DNA from 4 places in the Pueribacillus theae genome. Region 2 is predicted to be linked to each of the others. Evidence: riboswitches for the same ligand, from Rfam matches in the RefSeq annotation. Region 2 holds a riboswitch; each other region holds the start of a gene.
The links. Region 2 has a riboswitch for thiamine pyrophosphate ahead of thiT (energy-coupled thiamine transporter ThiT). Riboswitches for the same ligand answer to the same signal wherever they lie in the genome.

Region 1 (4,725 bases), on a different contig from region 2:
TCGCGCACGTAATAAAATGCTTGGCCTTGTTAACAGCCTTATACAATTCATTACCTTTTGCTAGTTCAGCTGTAATCGCGGCAGAATACGTGCAGCCTGTTCCATGTGTATGCTTCGTATCGATTCGATCGGAAGAAACTGAATAATAGGTGGAACCATCGTAAAGAAGATCAATCGCTTTTTGATCACTGCTTAAATGGCCGCCTTTAATTAAGACGTGCTTGACACCTAAATGATAAATCCGTTTCGCAGCCTTTTTCATATCGGTTATTGTTTCGACTTTTTTCATATCAGCAATGCGCATAGCCTCTGGTAAATTTGGTGTTATTAAAGTAGCTTTAGGCAGCAAATACTCACACAAGGCATCGATTGCATCATCTTTAAGCAGCTGGCCGCCGCCTTTTGCGATCATCACCGGATCAATCACAAGATTTTTCAGTTGATAATTTTCAATTTGCTCAGCGACTGCTTGAATGATTTCTTTTGAAAAAAGCATGCCTGTTTTCACTGCTTCAGGCTTCAAGTCTTCAGCTACAGCTTTTAATTGTGCAACGACAGATTCCACTGTTTGCGGATAAACAGCATGGACACCAAGCGTATTTTGTGCGGTAATGGCTGTGATCACACTCATGCCGTATACGTCTAATTCTTGAAAAGTCTTTAAGTCAGCTTGAATACCAGCCCCTCCCCCGCTGTCAGAGCCAGCAATCGTTAAAGCTTTAAATAGTGACATATCATCTCCTCCTCAACTATGAAAAACGTTCTGGCGAAAAAGAACGCAACGGTACTCTCTCTTTTAAGCCATCGATTTGATCGGCGACAACCTTAGCCGTAATTGGACTGAGCAAAATTCCATTTCGATAATGGCCGGTGGCGAATTGGACATGGTTATAATTTGAAAGTTGGCCGATTAATGGAAACCCATCCTGAGTTGCCGGCCGCAACCCAGCCCACTTGTGATTCGTTTCCATTGTTTCTAAAACCGGCAGCAGTTTTTTGCTCCACCTTTCAAGCCTCTTTATTCCTTTTTCTGTTACGTCAACATTAAATCCTGCAATATCTTCTGATGCACCGCACACGAGAGAACCGTTGCCTTTTGACACGACATAGCCTTGACTTGAGAAAACCAAGCTTTTTATTAGGCTCTCAGTACGATAAGAGCAAATTTGCCCCCGAATCGGAAAAACTGGAATGGCGATGCCAAAACTATTTTCCAATTCTTTTGACCAGGCGCCATTGCATATAATAAGGTGATCTGCAAAAAAATGCTTGTCTTCATAAGAGCGGAGGTGAACTTCATTTTTCCACCCGATCACTTCCACGTGCTTTAAATGTTCGTAAATCTGTACGCCTGTATTCAAACAAGCCTGTTTTAATGCTTTAACATAGTCGGGTGAATAAAGATGGCTTTCACTAGGTGTATAAAGGGCAGCAAGAATTTCTTCAGAAAGTGCAGGCTCCATTTCTTTCAATTCACTTTTTTCAATAATGGAAGCTTCAACACCGAATTGATTTTGCCATTCCATTCTCGTTTGAAGGGGGAAGCGTTCAGCTTCATGAAAAATCGTATAAAGGCTTCCCGATTCTACATACTCAAAATCCATGGAAGACTTGTTTTTTATTTCTTGCTGCCACTCGGGATACTCTTTCAGGCTTTGATGGGAAAGCAAGAAAAAATCATCAGGCTCCTCACTCATCTCCGAATAAGGCGCCAACATCCCTGCCGCGGCACCTGAAGCTTGTCCTCCGCACGTTGCAATTTCAAGAATGGTCACCTGATGGCCGCGATTTTGGCACTCGAAAGCCGTTGCCAAACCGATAACACCGCCGCCAAGTATGAGAATATCCTTTGCCACTACATGTTCACTTCCTCAGTCATCGTTTAGTCATCAATGCATCATTGAAATGAAGAGGTAAAATACCCCATCGTTGTGCTGGAAGCCGTTGCATAGCGTTTCTTTTCTATTCGGCCAGCAAGGTAGGACAGTCTGCCGGCTTCTATCGCAAATTTCATTGCTGCCGCCATTTTTACCGGATCCTTCGCTCTCGCAACAGCTGTATTTAATAGAATGCCATCGGCGCCAAGTTCCATGGCTTCGGTTACATCCTTCGCAGAGCCAAGGCCGGCATCGATAATAATCGGGACGCTTGCTTCTTCAATAATAATCGATAAGTTGTATGGATTTAATATGCCCAAACCCGTTCCGATTGGAGATGCTCCGGGCATAACTGCCGCTGCTCCAGCCTCTTCCAACCGTTTGCACAAAATAGGATCATCTGATGTGTACGGCAATACGACGAAACCCTCTTTAACCAATTGTTCCGTCGCTTTTAACGTTTCTACAGGATCAGGCAAAAGCGTTCTCTCGTTTGCACAGATTTCAACTTTAATCCAATTGCTTAATCCTGTGGCACGAACAAGCCTTGCAATTCTAATGGCTTCTTCTGCGTTGCTTGCCCCTGACGTGTTAGGCAAGTATCGAAAAGTTTTCCCTTCCAAATGCTGTAATATTGCATCTTCCTCAGGATGCTCAAGATTGACTCTTCGGATCGCAAATGTTAAAACTTCTGTACCCGAGGCAGCAATAGCTTCATTTTGAATATACGGATTTGCAAAACGCCCAGTCCCTAAAAAGAGCCTTGATGATAATTCCTCGCCAGCAATTTTGAATGAATCATTCAACTCGTTTACCCTCCTCCAACAAAATGTACTAGTTCAATTGACATTCCATCTTCAATGCCCGTCTCGCTCCATCTTTCTCGATCAATCACCTTTCCATCAACTTCAGCAACGACAAGATTATTTTCAAGCTTATAGTGCGCTACGACATCTAAAAGAGTTTTCACATGATCGAAATGCTCTTCTTCCCCATTAATTCTTAGCACCGCCATTATGTTTCACACTCCTTAATTTTTCGTATAAACGCTTCACACGTACCTTTTACATCGCTGCTTCCGACTACTTCACTAATGACGCATACACTTTTGCCACCGGCATTCAGCACCTCATCAACATTATGCAGTTTGATGCCGCCAATAGGGACAAATGGGATTTTAATTTCGTTTGCTACTTCCCTTAAGTAACTTACTGTAACAGGTTCAACGACATCTTCTTTACTTTTCGTTGGAAAAATGGGACCAACCCCGATATAATCGGCACCGTTTCTTTCTGCTTCCCGTGCTTGCTCAATCGAATGCGTAGAGATTCCTATGATTTTATCTCCTACAAGTTTACGGGCTTCCACTAACGGCAGATCGTCTTGTCCTAGATGAATACCGTCAGCACCAACAGCTAATGCAACATCAATATGATCATTTACAATGAAAGGAACATCAAATTCATTCGTTAGCTCCCGCAGCATTTTAGCTTTTTCCAATACTTGTTTTTTTGTACTTTTTTTATCTCTTAGTTGAATGAAGTCGGCTCCCCCTTCCATTGCTTCACGCATCACTTCTTTAAGCGTCCGTGATGGATGGAATTCTTCTCCGGTAATGACATATAATCTGAATCTTTTCAAATTTATACCTCCATTCATCCATAAAAATAAAAACCATAATCATGGAGAGCGGATTATGGTGATAAACAACGAGTTATAAACATCTCGACTTCCCTCCGCTGGCACCATCCAGATCAGGTTATGAGGGTAAAAGGATGACCTCCTTTTTCTCAGCTCTCCGCACCCCTAGTCTTTGAAAATATGAAATTAACCTTATTATGTCAAATAACTTCTGAAAAAACAATCTTTACATATACAGGCTAGCAAGTAAAATGCCTAAATTATCATAGTATATTTCATCAAATTGTAACAATGGCAAGGGATTCACACCCATCCCGACCTCAATTGTAAACCCTGACCTCTTCCATTCTTGGATAAACCAATCCTTATATCCTGCGTAACTGTCAAGATAACGTACAGGTTTATATCCACTTGCTCTCGCGAATTCTGAAACGATTGTTTCAGCGATTGGTGGTTCAAATCCTTCAAATCCCCAATAAATTTCTTTTCCTTGAGAATGGAATGCCAAAACACGATCAAAGTTGCGCCTTTTCGTCAAGTTAGCGATTGCAATTGATTCAGGTTCACTTAACGGCTTTTGTCCGGGATAATCTCTTGGACCCGGTTCCTTCGGTTTTCTTTCTTTCTCAATACTCCACCTTGCTGGAAATTGGTTATTTAAATCTATCCCCCTGATATTTGCCTTCCACCCTGAGAACTCCTTGCTTCCATTATTTAATTTCAAAACATTGCTTTTGTAAGGTTCCTCATCGGGAGGGCCATATAAAACAAGATTTACGCCATCCGGGTTCACCATCGGCACGATCGATAGAAAAGTTTTTTCATACAACGAAAGTGAAGGCACATTGCGAATGCATGTCTGATTCGTCAATGCCAATAAATAATCGTTCAAAAAAGTCATCAAAATAGACGTCGTTATCCACTCATTTGCATGAAAAGAACCGTTTACGTGAACTTTTTTCGGCCCAGTTCCAACAATCATTTCAGGAATTTGCTTTTGCATCACTGAATTTCCGATTGATCCTTGTTGTATAAATGGATAGACTGTTAGCAGCATTCTAATATCTCTTACGAGTGTCTCATAATCATAATTTTTTTTCCCATCAATTAGCCTCCAAGTAATTCTTATAGGCAATTTAATTGTTGTGCCAGCCCGGAGGTGAGTTGGTTCAATTCCGGAATTGATAAAAAGCAATTGTTGCAGAGG
Region 2 (4,725 bases):
GCATCGCCCCTTTTGAACGGCCTGTCGTTCCGCCTGTATATTGTAAAACGGCAACATCCTCGGCAGGATTGATATTCGGTTCCTTTACCTGCCCTGTCGCTTGCGACATAAACGCTTCAAATGTGACCGCAGGAGCTACGTCTTTAGCGCTTTCAGGGAAGTTGACAGAAATTGCTTTTTTAACAGGGGTCTCGTTTTCAACCTGCTGTAAAACTGGCAAAAGCGGTTCAAAGATGACAATCATCTCAGCGCCTGAATCGTTTAAAATATGAGAAAGTTCTCTCCCGACAAGCATCGGATTTACTTGTGTGACAATCCCGCCAGCCATTAAGATTCCGTAATAGGAAATAATATAATGCGGGCAGTTCGGCAGCATGATTGCGACTCGATCCCCCTTTTTCAAGCCGTTTGCCTGAAGTGCCGAAGCAAATGCTATAGATAATTGCAATACTTCACGGTATGTCATTTTTCGTGTAAAAAACGAGATCGCTTCGTTGTCCGGAAACTTTGCAGCCGTATCTTTCAACATTTGCTGGATTGGAATATCGATTTCTTTAGAAATGTTTTCAGGATAATGCTTTAGCCATCGTTTCTCTGTTGCTACCATTTTACCAACACCTTTCAAAACATTTAAATAGTTTGAATATATTACTATATTACCATTAATTTAATAAATGCAACACTTGTTTTCTCCCTTCATACATAAAATCCCTTGCCAGATCATGATCAGCAAGGGATTGAAACAATCTTATTCAGTTGTAAGCACTTCTTTATTTTGAATCAACCGAGGTGAAGCGATAAATAGACCGCTCATTATAATGGCGCATAAAATAAATGTAAGCACCATGGTTGATCCGTTAATGATAAAAGAGTACCATACGGGCGACATTCCTTCTGGTGCATAAGAACCCCAGAAATAATACCCAGCAATAAAATGAAAGAAATAGCGTGCTACACTCGCTGAAAAAATCGCGAGAATGACTGTAAACAATGCTTGCTTCTTTTGTTGCCTTGAAATCTGTTTCTGGATGTTTCCTACAAAAAACCCTGCAACGCCTACAGCAGCGAACGCCATAAAATACTCAACCAACGCTTGGACTGGATGAAGAATCGAAGCATCCCCCAAAATAACTTGCAGAAACCCCCATAAAAAACCGGAGAAAACACCGGCACGCCATCCCCATCGAAAGGAAACAATAAACACAGGCACCATGGCGAATGATACAGAAATGCCTGGAGCAATCTTTATCGAGGGCAAAAAATCCAACACCATCGCTGCAGCCGCCAAAATCGCCGCTTCAATCAAAACTTGCAACTTCATTTTCCCCATAAAAAAAGCCTCCTATGTGTTAGTAAACGAATCCCATAGGAAGCCAAAGAAACCGGACAAATCTCATGTTTCTTCAAAGCTCATCACATCCCTACGCTAGTACTAACTAACAGGTTCAAAGGGTCAGAACAAATTGTTCAATCTCAGCCCAATGGCTCCCCTTGTGATACGTTTTTAGTTATCTATTATTATAGTATAAATTACTTGTTTCCTCAATCAACTTTGATTACAGCTTTACCTTTTCTTTGTCCGTTTGCATGTTTTTCATGCGATTCACAGCAGCGAGATAAGCCTTCGCGCTTGCTTCAAGCACGTCAACACTAATGCTGCGTCCACGGCTGATTGTATCGCCCGTTTTAATTTCGACAAAGACTTCCCCCTGTGCGTCTTGTCCTTGAGTTACTGACACAATTTTATAATCCAATAGTTCGATCTCTTCATTAACGATTCGATCAATCGCATTAAAGATGGCATTCACAGAACCATTACCGGTCGCTTTTTCTTCGTAAACATTTTCATCATGAGTCAAAAGTTCAACCGTTGCTGTTGGTTCATTTAACGTGTCATATGAAATCGCCATATTTCTAAGTTTGTAATATTCGACTTCGTTTTTCGTCTGATCATCCACTAACGCGATAATGTCATCATCCAAAATTTCCTTTTTGCGATCGGCCAAATCTTTATATTTCTTAAAGATAGCTCTCAATTCGTCTTCATTCACTTGATAGCCAAGCTCAATTAATTTTTCTTTTAACGCATGGCGACCGGAAAGCTTGCCAAGAATGAGCGGTGTTTCTTCTAATCCGATCGTTTCCGGCTTCATGATTTCATATGTCGTTTTATCTTTAAGTACGCCGTCCTGGTGGATGCCTGAAGCATGGGCGAACGCATTCGCACCAATAACTGCTTTATTTGCAGGGATCGGCATGCCGGTTACACGGCTAACCAATTTACTAGTTTTTGCGATTTCTTTTAAATTCATTGAGGTTCTTTTTTGGAAATAATCGTACCGGGTTTCAAGGGCTAATGCGATTTCTTCCAATGCGACGTTCCCAGCACGTTCTCCGATGCCGTTAATGCAGCCTTCAACTTGCGTCACGCCGGCTTCAATGGCTGCCAAAGAGTTGATTGTGGCCATACCAAGATCATCATGGCAGTGGCAGCTTAAAATCACATTTTCAACTCCCTTTACACGCTCTTGGATGATTTTAAATCGCTCGGCATATTCCCATGGCGTAATATAGCCTGTTGTATCCGGGAAATTTAAGACGGTTGCTCCAACTTCAATGACTTTTTCAGCAACTTTACAAATAAAATCCAAATCAGAACGTGTAGAGTCTTCACAAGAAAACTCAACATGTTTAAAGAATTGGCTTGCATAGCGGACCGCTTCAACGGATTGTTCAAGTACTTCTTCCTCTGTCATTCGCAACTTTTTCTCCATATGAATTGGTGATGTCGCGATAAACACATGGATACCAACATTATCGTTCCCTTTTAAAGCTTCAACCGCTGCGTCAATATCCTCTTTGTTTGTGCGGGCAAGGCTTACAACAATTGGCTTTTCAACAGCTTCAGCCACAGCGCGCACCGCTTTTAAATCACCAGGCGAAGCCGCTGCAAAACCCGCTTCAATGACATCAATGCCAACCTTTTCCAATTGTTTCGCAATCTCAACTTTTTCGGAGATATTTAAGTTCACACCAGGCGTCTGTTCGCCGTCTCTCAATGTCGTGTCAAATGTATAAATTCTCTTACCCATTATTTCTCCTCCTTTATTTTGAATGCCTTAGCTAAACACAAAAAAACCTTTACTTTTCTGAGGGGTGAGATCATCACGGTACCACCCTCGTTCGCCACAGCCTCACAGCATATGACCTCATAAAGTAAAGGTTTACTTTGCAGCATAACGGTTGCCAACCGTACTTCCTACTTAAGTTCAGAAGTCGACTCCAAGGTGAGTAACTTCCATCGCCAACACCCATTCTCAGCGCCCATGGGTTCTCTGTGCTTGACATCAAGAAGTGTTTCCTTTTCACAGTCGATTTGTTTCGATTCACAATGATTTTAATTAGAATCATATGATAATCCATTTCGTTTGTCAACACTTTTTCTACAACAAATACTTTATTGGAGAAACAATGCATACTTTACTTCTTATCATATTATCCTGTGCAAATATTTATGCTTTTTTTCTCCCAACAATGGAAGCAATAATGGAATTGGTTAGGGATTCATTGAGTTTCTTGTGTACTTTATAATCTCTTATTCTGAGAATCCAATTTCCCGCAATATTTCTTTACTGTGCTCTCCAAGACGGGGAGCAAAATGATTCAACTTCACAGGTGTCTTTGAAAACGTTGCAGGAAAACTCATATTCCAATAATCCCCTTCAGAAGGATGATTCATTTTTTCAAAGAAATTGATTGCATTAAGATGTGGATCATCTAATAAATCTTCCGGTGTATTCATAGGCATTGCCGGGATATCTGCTTTTTCAAAAATTTCTAGCCATTCTTCTGTCTTTTTCGTGAGTATTACCTTTTCCAACAATTGATAAAGCTCATCAATATAATTTGTTCTTGAGGCAAGATCTTGAAATCTTTCGTCCTCAGAAAGCCCAGGATAACCAGATATTTCAAAGAAGTTTTTCCATTGCTTGTCATTATAAACGATCACACTAATGAACCCGTCTTTCGTTTCATACGGTTTCCGGTACTTTGAAGTAAGACGCGGATAAAGGGATGAACCAATGGGAGGGTCGAATGTAGCCCCATACATATGTTCCAACAACGTAAATGAGGCTATCGTTTCAAACATCGGCACCTCAATATATTGTCCCTCCCCTGTTTTTTCCCGATAATAGGCTGCAGCCAAAATCGCATTTGCCATCATTAGGCCGCTTGCTTTATCCGCCAAAACAGTAGCCATATATTGGGGTTTTCCCGATGTTTTACTTTGTGCCGCAGCTAAACCGGACGCCCCTTGTATCATGTCATCATAAGCCGGTTTCGATGCGTATGGACCTTGCTTGCTAAAGCCATATCCTCCACAATAAATGATTGCAGGATTCACCTTCACTACTTCTTCATAGGAGAATCCTAATTTTTCAATCGCCTGATGGCGCATCGAATGAACGAAAACATCAGCACTCTCAATTAATTTGAACAAAGCTTTTTTTCCCTTTTCTTGTTTCAAGTCTAAAACAAGACTCCGTTTATTTCGTCCCGCATGAAGAAAAGTTCCGCTCATCCCCTCATTTCTTGCAGGACCGAGATAGCGAGTGCTGTCACCTTTCCCATTTTCGATTTTAATAACATCTGCTCCCATATCACCTAATATTTGCGTACAATAAGGACCCATGAGCACAGAAGTTAAATCAATTACTCGTAAAC
Region 3 (4,725 bases), on a different contig from region 2:
TATTCTAAAATAGAATGGCAAAGGTTGGATAAAGCCATCAATTTTTTTGTGAAAGGTTGATTTGATGACAAATAGTAGAATTGCTGCTGTAGATGTAGGTAATGATTCTGTGAAGGCATTATTTGGGAAGCTAGATTATGAATTAAATCTTCCAAATGTGATCGCACGAGACACTGAGGATCGCCCTGTTATAGGAATAGAGGAATTGAATGAAAAGGACCCGCTGGATGGCATACATATAAGGGTTCATTCCCCGGCATTAATGGATAATAACGCCATTTACAGAGTGGGAAATTTGGCAACAAAAAGCGGAAATGCAACAGAGCTTGATCCTGGAAGCAGCAAATCTGAGGAAGACCAAACATTAGTTATGCTGTTTGCTACATTGGCACTTGATGCTGTGAGGGAAGAAAACGCGGACATTTTTAAGAAAACAAATCAGGTCGTCGATGCGAGCTATTTGCTTGGAACAGGCTTGCCGCTCAGAGAAGTGAAGGAAGGGAAAGATGTAGGCTATCGCTCGCGGCTTCTAAGCTCTGTTCATCAGGTTGAGTTTTTGGTCACGCCTAAATACCAAGGTTTAAAAGTAAATATTAAATTTGATGAAGTGAAAGTGTATCCGGAAGGATTCGCAGCGTATATCAACTTAGTGATGGATAATAACTTAAATATTATTAATCGGGATTTAGTAGACAAACGCATCATTATTCAGGATATTGGCGGATTATCAACAGATGTCGCTGTTATTAAAAATCGTAATGTGGATGATGACAAAGCTCAAGGATTTAACCTCGGGGTAGCCGAATCGCTTGAGGAAATTCGAGAAGAAATTAGATCAAAACATGGCATCGAATTGGATAGCCGACGGGATATTGTTGAGATTATTACAAGAAAAAATGATAGAAATCATATCATGGTAAAAGGCAGCCGGACAAGTGTCCATGATATTGTTGACCGCATTTTGCTTGAATTGGCTAAAAAGCAATACCGCCACCTGCGAAACACTTGGCAAAAAAACTCGCAAACTGAAATCTGCTATTTTGTAGGCGGTGGGTCAATGGTGCTCAAGGAATATTTAAAAACATTAAATAATAATTTGGATGGATACAATATCGCTTTTTTTGAAGATGAAAAAGAAAGCATATGGATGATGGCAAATGCTTACTACAAATTAATTTCGGCATTTGACAAACAAAAAAATGCCAAAGCAAAAGGAAAAGAAGACAATAAAAAACCAGTAAAAAATTAAATAGGGTGATTCCGTGAAAAATAAAGGAATTCAGAGAGGGCAGGCGATCACATTTCGCCTACCGTCTGATACACCTGATCATATAATAAAACAATTGCAAAAATTAAAAGAGACGGAGAAAAGAAATTTTTCAAGTAAAATTGCAGAGTTTGTGCTTGATGGGGTAAGCCATTCATTATCAAAGGAAAGAGAAACGGTATCCATCCCGCTTCCTAAGCAATTGAACAAAGAGCAGCGAAACTGGCTGAGGCACTCTTATTCTGAAGCATTGATTGGGAACATTGTTTACCAGTTATTGCAAGATCCAGTTCGGGCAACATCTCTTCTCGCTTCCTTGAACAGTAACGCGGTTAATATTGACGAGGCGCTCTATTTGCAGGAAGAGAGCTTGGAAGAGCCACAGAAGAAGAATGCACCAGATACATTTGAAAAGAATGCTCCAGATACTTTTGAAGATGATTTGCTCAATTTTGATTTAGACAGCGCAAGGCAAAATAACCAAGATGAACCTAGTGCGGAAGCGGATTTGGAAGAGAATGCGGAAGATTTACTAGGCGGATTTATTGCACAAATGAATAAGTAAATAGATGAAGGAGAGACAAATGCCAGTGTCTCTCCTTCATTGAATTCGTTATACGTTAACATGTTTTTTTGACTTTCTAGATGAATTCATAAATGATTGAAATTGTTCTTTTAGTTTTTGTCTACTATCTTTATTTCTAAGCAAATAGGCGGCTCCAAGTGCTACTGTTGTCATTGCAAGCTTGTTTTTCTTCATTGAAACTCTGCCTCCTTTAATTTTATTGTATTCGTAAGTTTCCCTCTCTCACGAAAAATAAACGCCGTTTTATAGGTTTAATTTGTTTGTCCAATACTTTGCAGGATCAATCGCTTCGTTAATTTTGCCTGTTTTCTTTAACCAGTTTTGCAATTGGCCGTAATAATCGGAAGACATGGAAAAGTCATAAGTGAAACAAGGGATCGTCGCATTAGCTGTTTCAATTGCCAACTCATCATTTGATTCTGTTTTTGTGTAGTCAAAGTATATCCTTTTTGCTTCTTCTTCGTTTTCATAAATAAAGTCGATGGCTTTTCGGATGATTTTTACAAATTTTTTAAGTGTTTCTTTTTTACTATTTAAAATTTCTGAAGAAGTAATAAAAATAAGCTGGCAAAAGTCCGGTATCCCCCAATCCTTTAATGCAAAATAATCAACATTAAGGCCTTTTAATTTTGCTTCAGTAACTTCAAAATTTTTAAAAATAAGCGTAGCTGCGTCCGCCAAATCTTTTTCTAACGCTTCTGTATGGTAAAAGCCGTTGTTAACAGGGATAAAATCTTCAATGCTGCAAGAGCCTCCGTCAGATTCTACCATTGTCTTTACGATGGCAAGCCCGCCGAGGCCCGGCGCGCCAGGATATTGAATTCGTTTGCCAATGAGATCCTTTGGCCGGTTAATTTCTTTTCCTTTTATATACATGACACCACCATTTGTATGTAGAAATCTTGCAAATCCAACTACATCTTCACCGGCTGCACGATCCTCTACGAGATGAAGAGGCTCTGTAATCGCGATATCCATTTTACCTGCCTTCATCTCATCGATCGCATCAAAATGCTCTTCAGGCTCTACCATTTCAATCTTTAGCCCTGCGTCTTGAAACCAACCTTTTTCCAATCCGATCATCATCGGAAGATGGTCGGGATTTATAAACCATTCCAGTCCCACTGTCAATTTTTCCATTAAGTATTCCCCCTCGAAAAATAATAAAACGGATTCGCTCGTAGAGAGGAATCCGTTGTTGTAGACGAAATAAATTCGTAGAAACAATGCCTTCACTTCCCTACGCTGGTATTGGCCAGGTCAGGTTCAAAGGGTTAAAGGATTCCAATCCTTCTCTCAGCTTACTAGCACCCCTAGTGTAAATGTTTGTTATATCATCATACCCCAGAAACGATAGAACGACAAATAAAACTGGGAGAAATGTAAATTACAATGAGCCCAACTTCCCACTTCTAATTTCAAAAGAGGATGCATCAGCGTTTTTCTTAATAGAGGTACTTCAACATGTAGTTTAAGTTTTCTTTAGTAACATGTATGATTGGAATAGATGGATACAACTACACCCTTCAAGGGGCTTTTGGAGATCGATAAGCTATGAACAGAACGAACCAACTTCGTTTAAAAGGAATAGCAATGGCGGTAAGTGCAGCAGCCTTGTGGGGAATTCAGGGGAATGTTGTGGATTATTTATTCCGAACAACTGACATGACGCTTGACTGGATTATCATCACCAGGCTCTTTTTTTCTGGGGTAATCCTATTGTTATTTTTGTATATGACGAAACAGCGGAAGTCGATCTTTACGATTTGGAGAAATAAGAGGGACTCTTTCACACTTCTTGCTTTTGCGGTATTTGGATTATTAGGTTTACAGTATTCTTTTTTTGCCGCGATCAAACATAGCAATGCAGCAACGGCAGCAATTTTACAATATTTAGCCCCGTCGCTTCTTCTTATTTTTGCATGTTTCAAAGCAAAAAGATATCCTGTTAAAAAAGAATTGCTTGCGCTCGTTCTAACTTTTATTGGACTATTTTTATTAGTGACAAATGGGGATATAACCAAGCTTTCCATTTCAGGTATGGCTCTTTTTTGGGGTGTTGTTTCAGCTTTTGCTCTTTGTTATTATACATTGCAGCCGATGAAACTTATTCAAAGGTATAGCTCCACTGTGATTACAATGTGGTCAATGCTTATTGGAAGCGTTGCTTTAAGTTTAAAAACAAATCCTTTGAAAACGGGGGTTTCTTTTTCTATTTCTGAATGGGTGCTTGTCATCCTTGTTGTCGTGATGACGTTTGTTTCGTTTTACTTATATTTGGCGAGTTTGAGCTTCATTACATCTGCCGAGGCGGGCTTGTTGACGGTTATCGAACCATTGACGGCAGTTTTTGTTTCCGTATTAATTATGGGAATTATGATCGGAAATGTGTCATTAATGGGCGGACTCCTTATATTGGCTGTTGTCATGATGATGGGAAAAAGTTCGGCAGAGAACGACAAGCAGGCGTTCAAACAAAAAACCGGATAAATTTATTGGAACGAAAGGCTCAAAGTAAACTTAAGAATTGAAGAAAAAGGAATAAAAAGAAAAATTTGTTTTTAATTTGAATGTGTGCTATAGTATTAGACATACACTTAATAACTATTAAATCTTATAATTCGCCTATTCTCAGGGGTTATATTTTTTAATAAAGCTCATGAGAATAAGGCGAATTTTTATTTTTTACATGATATTAAGTTAAAAAATTGGAGGTAATACAATGAGTCAAGGAACTGTAAAATGGTTTAATGCTGAAAAAGGTTTTGGTTTTATTGAAGTTGAAGGTGGAGAAGACGTATTCGTTCACTTCTCAGCAATCAATGACGAAGGCTTTAAATCACTGGAAGAGGGCCAAAAAGTGAGCTTTGAT
Region 4 (4,725 bases), on a different contig from region 2:
TGGGCTTCCCCAGTTTAGCCCAAAAGAAGCTTTGTTTCACGGAACATTGTGGCCATTGCTTTTTAGCCCGTACGGAGAGCCTCACAATAAAATGCCGTGTGGAGAACCCCAAATAAGTTAATAGGGAGGAAAAATAACCGATGTCCAAAAAACTTCCGCCTGAATTTTACGCGTGTATGGAAGAATTGCAGGCAGTTGATTTCGTTCTTGTCGAATTGACACATTATTTGGATACGCATCCACATGACCAAGAAGCGATTCAGCAATTCAATGAGTACGCGAAAGAACGCAAACGATTAAAAAAGATCGTTGAGTCAATGTATGGCCCCTTACAGCAATTTGGAAACAGCTATTCAGGGTATCCATGGGGCTGGTCAGAAGGCCCATGGCCGTGGCAAATTTAAGGAAAACATTAAAGAATTTATTTTAGCAAAATGAACGACGAAAAAATTAGGTAGGGGCTTGACCCTACCCCACTGATTGAAAGTATTTCACCTGCATTTCGCCTAAAGGTGCGGAAGCGAACTATTTATTCATTGTGGAGGTATGATTTTTAATGTGGATATACGAAAAAAAATTACAATATCCGGTAAAGGTAAGCCAATGCAATCCAATGCTTGCCAAGTTTCTAATTGAACAGTACGGTGGTGCTGATGGAGAACTTGCCGCTGCCCTTCGCTATTTAAACCAGCGCTACACGCTTCCTGATAAAGTTATTGGGCTTTTGACAGATATTGGTACAGAGGAATTTGCCCACCTTGAGATGATTGCCACAATGGTTTATAAATTAACGAAAGATGCAACACCCGAACAATTGAAAGAAGCAGGTCTTGGTGACCATTTCGCCGACCATGGCAAAGACCTATTCTACCATAACGCTGCTGGAGTACCGTGGACAGCGGCATATATTCAAGCAAAAGGTGACCCAATCACAGATTTATATGAAGATATTGCCGCAGAAGAAAAAGCCCGTGCAACCTACCAATGGCTTATTGACATGTCAGATGATCCGGATCTTAATGACGGTTTAGCTTTTCTGCGTGAGCGCGAAATCGTCCATTCCCAACGTTTTCGCGAAGCTGTTGAAATTTTAAAAGAAGAACAAGGAAAAAAGAAATTCTTTTAATGTCTAACGAATTCGCTGACATTTTTTCCAAAGAACAATTTGACAATTAGCCACAGTATGATAAACTGATAGAAAATTAAATCATTTGTTTCCGCTAGGGGTGCCTTTTTAAAAGGCTGAGATTAAAGTGGACTTTAAGACCCTTAGAACCTGAACTGGTTAAAACCAGCGGAGGAAAGTGGACGTTCGATTTGTACTGTTTGCCAATAAGTGCGTGTTCAAAAAGGAGGACAACGAGAGGCAAGAAGGTCGAGGAAGCGTAGCTCTGAGCACCGCAGCGTATGTTTGTAGGATACGTGAGGAGCGGAAGAGCAAGCTGACGAAGAGATTCGCAGCCTATCGTTCCCGGACTTTTTGAACAACCTTTAACGGTACAAGAATGGTGTGATCAGTCATCTATTCCTCCTTTTCAGGTGAAACAAAAAAGGAGGATTTTTATATGCGTTTTACAGAGGAACTGCGACAAGCGACAAAGGATAGTTGGGAGCAAAGTTTGAATCACCCGTTCGTCTTAGGGATTGTGAACGGTGACTTGCCGTTGGAAACGTTTAAATATTATATTCTCCAAGACATTTACTACTTGAAGCATTTTGGAAAGGTCCATGCCATGGCTGCCGCACAAGCAGATGACTTCCAAGTTTCCGCCATGCTGGCTGAAAAAGCGAAGCTTACCGCCCAAGCGGAACTAACCGTCCATCAGGAACATGCGAATCTGTTAAACATTACTGACGAAGAGATGAAGAATTTTAAACCCGCCCCTACCGCTTATGCTTACACATCACATCTGTACCGTGCGGCTCTCTCCGGCAGTTTGGCACAAACGGTCGCTGCGATGCTTCCATGCTATTGGTTATATGCTGATATTGGCAAAAAGAACATGAACGCGAAACCGAACGAACAAATTTACCAAAATTGGCTCCATACTTATGCAAGCGACTGGTTCCAAACATCGACCGAAGAGCAAATCGATCTGATGGACCAACTTGCACAGGATGCAAGCGGAAAAGAAAAGGAAAAGATCAAAGAACAGTTTGTCATCGCCAAAGAATATGAACTTGCATTTTGGGAAATGGCTTACACGAAAGAAACTTGGCTATCAAAAAAACAAAGCAAGCAATCCACTCTAAAATAACAAAATCATAACCCCTTTATGCGTCGATTGCATAAAGGGGTTACTTCGTTAATTGGCTTTGATCGATCTAACCGTCCTTTAGTTTGCCGCTATTCTATTTCTTTTTTGTTCTTCTGAATTGTTTTCTGTTTCAACTTCATTTCCAAATACTTTCCGCCCAGCCATAAAATAAATGTAAGAGCAGAAACAAGGATAAGCTGAACGGGATCTTTAAGCAAATCAAAAAAATCGTGGCCAATAAAAGAAACGATAAAGATCATCACCATTTTCCCTAAAAAAGCTGCAAGCATAAAACTGATCGCATTCATTTGGGAAAGCCCCACAACAACAGTAACTAACGATGAGGGGGTAAAAGGAAAACAAAAAATCAAAAACACGACACCAAAGCCTCTTCGCTCAAACCAATGCATTGTTTGCTGGACTTTTTTCAATTTCGAAATGAATCGAAGAATTCGATGCCTCGCAAACCTTCGAATAACAAAAAAAACGAGAACAGTTCCAATGCTTGTACCTACCCAAGAATAAAGAAAACCAAGCCAAAGGCCGTAAACGAAAGCATTGCCTGCAACAAAAATAAATAACGGCAAAAATGGCATGAAAGCTTCCAAAAAAGGCAGAAAAATACCTGGAAGCGGCCCTAGCGCTCGATATTGTTCAAGAAATTCTTTAATATTTTCTTCTGTCAATGCATGTCTCAAAAACTCAAGGTCCATACTTGCTTCACCTTTATATCGTTTGGCATTATTCACAAAATCATTTTAAATAACTGATTATCGCTTCTGTCACTTCTTTTGTTGATGCACTTCCACTAAGATCGGGTGTTTTTATTCCGTTTGCAATGGTTTGTTCAATTGCTGACATGATGTTGTCCGCAGCATTTTTTTCACCTAAATGATCGAGCATCATTTTTCCTGTCCAAATTTGGCCGATTGGATTGGCAATCCCTTTTCCTGCGATATCCGGGGCTGAACCGTGCACTGGTTCAAACATTGACGGATATTCGCCATCTAAATGAATGTTTGCCGCCGGTGCGATGCCTATGCTCCCCATAATCGCAGCACCAATGTCTGATAAAATATCACCAAATAAGTTGCTGGCAACAACAACATCAAACATTTCTGGTTTTGTAATGAAATAGGCCGAAAGGGCGTCAATATGAAATGAATCTGTTTTTATATTGTATTTCTCCGACACACTTTTAAAAATTTCATCCCAAAAAGGCATGCTGTAAACGATGCCGTTTGACTTTGTTGCACTTGTGACATAGTTTTTCCGCTTTTCTGCTAATTGAAAAGCATAATGCATTGCTCTTTCAGATGCTTTACGCGAAAAAACATTGTTCTGTATTGCTATCTCATCTTCCCCTTGATAAATACGCCCTCCTACTTCACTATATTCGCCTTCGCTATTTTCACGAACAATAACAAGATCGAAGCCTTTCGGATTTTTAAGCGGTGATTCCAATCCTTTTAAATATTTAGCAGGCCGGACGTTTAATTGTTGTTTAAACTGGCGGCGAATTTTCAAAAGCAATCCCCATAGCGATACATGGTCAGGAACACGTGCAGGATCGCCAACTGCTCCTAGAAAGATGGCATCAAATTTTTTCAATTGTTCCAACCCATCATCCGGCATCATTTTGCCATGTTCCATATAGTAATCACAGCTCCAAGGAAAAGTCGTACATTCGAGCTGAAACGTGCCATTTAATTCAGCTGCTTGTTTTAAAACTTCTAACGCCTTCGGTACAACCTCATTTCCAATTCCGTCTCCGGGTATAACTGCAATCTTATATGTATTCATTTCTCTTCCCCCTATTGAATGGATTCCTCATACTATTGTAACATGTTCACCTTGAAATGCCTTTAAAATTCGATTACGTTAAAGGTAAGGAATTGATGAAGAAAGGAACATACTTATGCTAAAGACACTATTAAAAATCGGAGGGGGACTGCTTCTATTCCTTCTCCTGTTCGGATGCACAAAGGATCCTGCTAAAAGCATTGAAGGTACTGAAAAAATTGCTGATATCCCTTTTGAAAGGGTGCAGCTTGAAGATACCCCTAAAGACGTGCAGGAAACGATAAATTACAAAAATCGCGAAAAAGCAACGTACGTATTACCGAGTGATAATGATTATTATATCGTCGTCTCAAGAGGCGAACAGCCAACCGGCGGCTATGATGTCGAGATTACGAGTGTGGAAGATTGGGGCGACTCTGTGCACGTTTTTTACAAATTTAAAGACCCGGCTGATGATGAACTCGTCACACAAGCCATTACTTTCCCGTTGGATATTGTTAAAATAGAACGAACCGATAAAACAGTTCTTTTTAAACTTATCGAACATGAAAATAAACGGAATAAAGGAATCGATATTAATTTATAAATGAAGTACGATAATAAGGTAGAAATAAAAATCAATAGAGGTTTTTAAAAGGAGTTGCTTGTCTGTTGGGAAAAGTTA

Region 1: it holds a riboswitch for thiamine pyrophosphate, as region 2 does, so the genes downstream of both, thiE (thiamine phosphate synthase) here and thiT (energy-coupled thiamine transporter ThiT) in region 2, are expected to answer to the same signal.
Region 3: it holds a riboswitch for thiamine pyrophosphate, as region 2 does, so the genes downstream of both, DCC39_RS14920 (ABC transporter substrate-binding protein) here and thiT (energy-coupled thiamine transporter ThiT) in region 2, are expected to answer to the same signal.
Region 4: it holds a riboswitch for thiamine pyrophosphate, as region 2 does, so the genes downstream of both, tenA (thiaminase II) here and thiT (energy-coupled thiamine transporter ThiT) in region 2, are expected to answer to the same signal.

Annotation. Positions count from the first base shown of each region.
Region 1 is NZ_QCZG01000001.1:8,376-13,100, reverse strand. Features, by position in the region: gene thiD (bifunctional hydroxymethylpyrimidine kinase/phosphomethylpyrimidine kinase) at 1-733, opposite strand, end outside; gene thiO (glycine oxidase ThiO) at 750-1,856, opposite strand; gene DCC39_RS00080 (thiazole synthase) at 1,898-2,683, opposite strand; gene thiS (sulfur carrier protein ThiS) at 2,689-2,892, opposite strand; gene thiE (thiamine phosphate synthase) at 2,892-3,518, opposite strand; TPP riboswitch at 3,592-3,695, opposite strand; gene DCC39_RS00065 (M14 family metallopeptidase) at 3,745-4,725, opposite strand, start outside.
Region 2 is NZ_QCZG01000014.1:62,095-66,819, reverse strand. Features, by position in the region: gene DCC39_RS08560 (long-chain-fatty-acid--CoA ligase) at 1-607, opposite strand, end outside; gene thiT (energy-coupled thiamine transporter ThiT) at 749-1,330, opposite strand; TPP riboswitch at 1,402-1,502, opposite strand; gene DCC39_RS08550 (2-isopropylmalate synthase) at 1,557-3,092, opposite strand; gene DCC39_RS08545 (CaiB/BaiF CoA transferase family protein) at 3,596-4,725, opposite strand, start outside.
Region 3 is NZ_QCZG01000037.1:29,277-34,001, forward strand. Features, by position in the region: gene DCC39_RS14910 (ParM/StbA family protein) at 65-1,249, shown strand; gene DCC39_RS14915 (hypothetical protein) at 1,263-1,832, shown strand; gene DCC39_RS19190 (hypothetical protein) at 1,881-2,027, opposite strand; gene DCC39_RS14920 (ABC transporter substrate-binding protein) at 2,097-2,993, opposite strand; TPP riboswitch at 3,074-3,178, opposite strand; gene DCC39_RS14925 (DMT family transporter) at 3,408-4,343, shown strand; gene DCC39_RS14930 (cold-shock protein) at 4,576-4,725, shown strand, end outside.
Region 4 is NZ_QCZG01000005.1:78,011-82,735, reverse strand. Features, by position in the region: gene DCC39_RS04110 (spore coat associated protein CotJA) at 1-121, shown strand, start outside; gene DCC39_RS04105 (spore coat protein CotJB) at 141-404, shown strand; gene DCC39_RS04100 (manganese catalase family protein) at 557-1,126, shown strand; TPP riboswitch at 1,213-1,320, shown strand; gene tenA (thiaminase II) at 1,566-2,258, shown strand; gene DCC39_RS04090 (TVP38/TMEM64 family protein) at 2,348-2,971, opposite strand; gene DCC39_RS04085 (tartrate dehydrogenase) at 3,012-4,061, opposite strand; gene DCC39_RS04080 (protease complex subunit PrcB family protein) at 4,177-4,647, shown strand; gene dat (D-amino-acid transaminase) at 4,713-4,725, shown strand, end outside.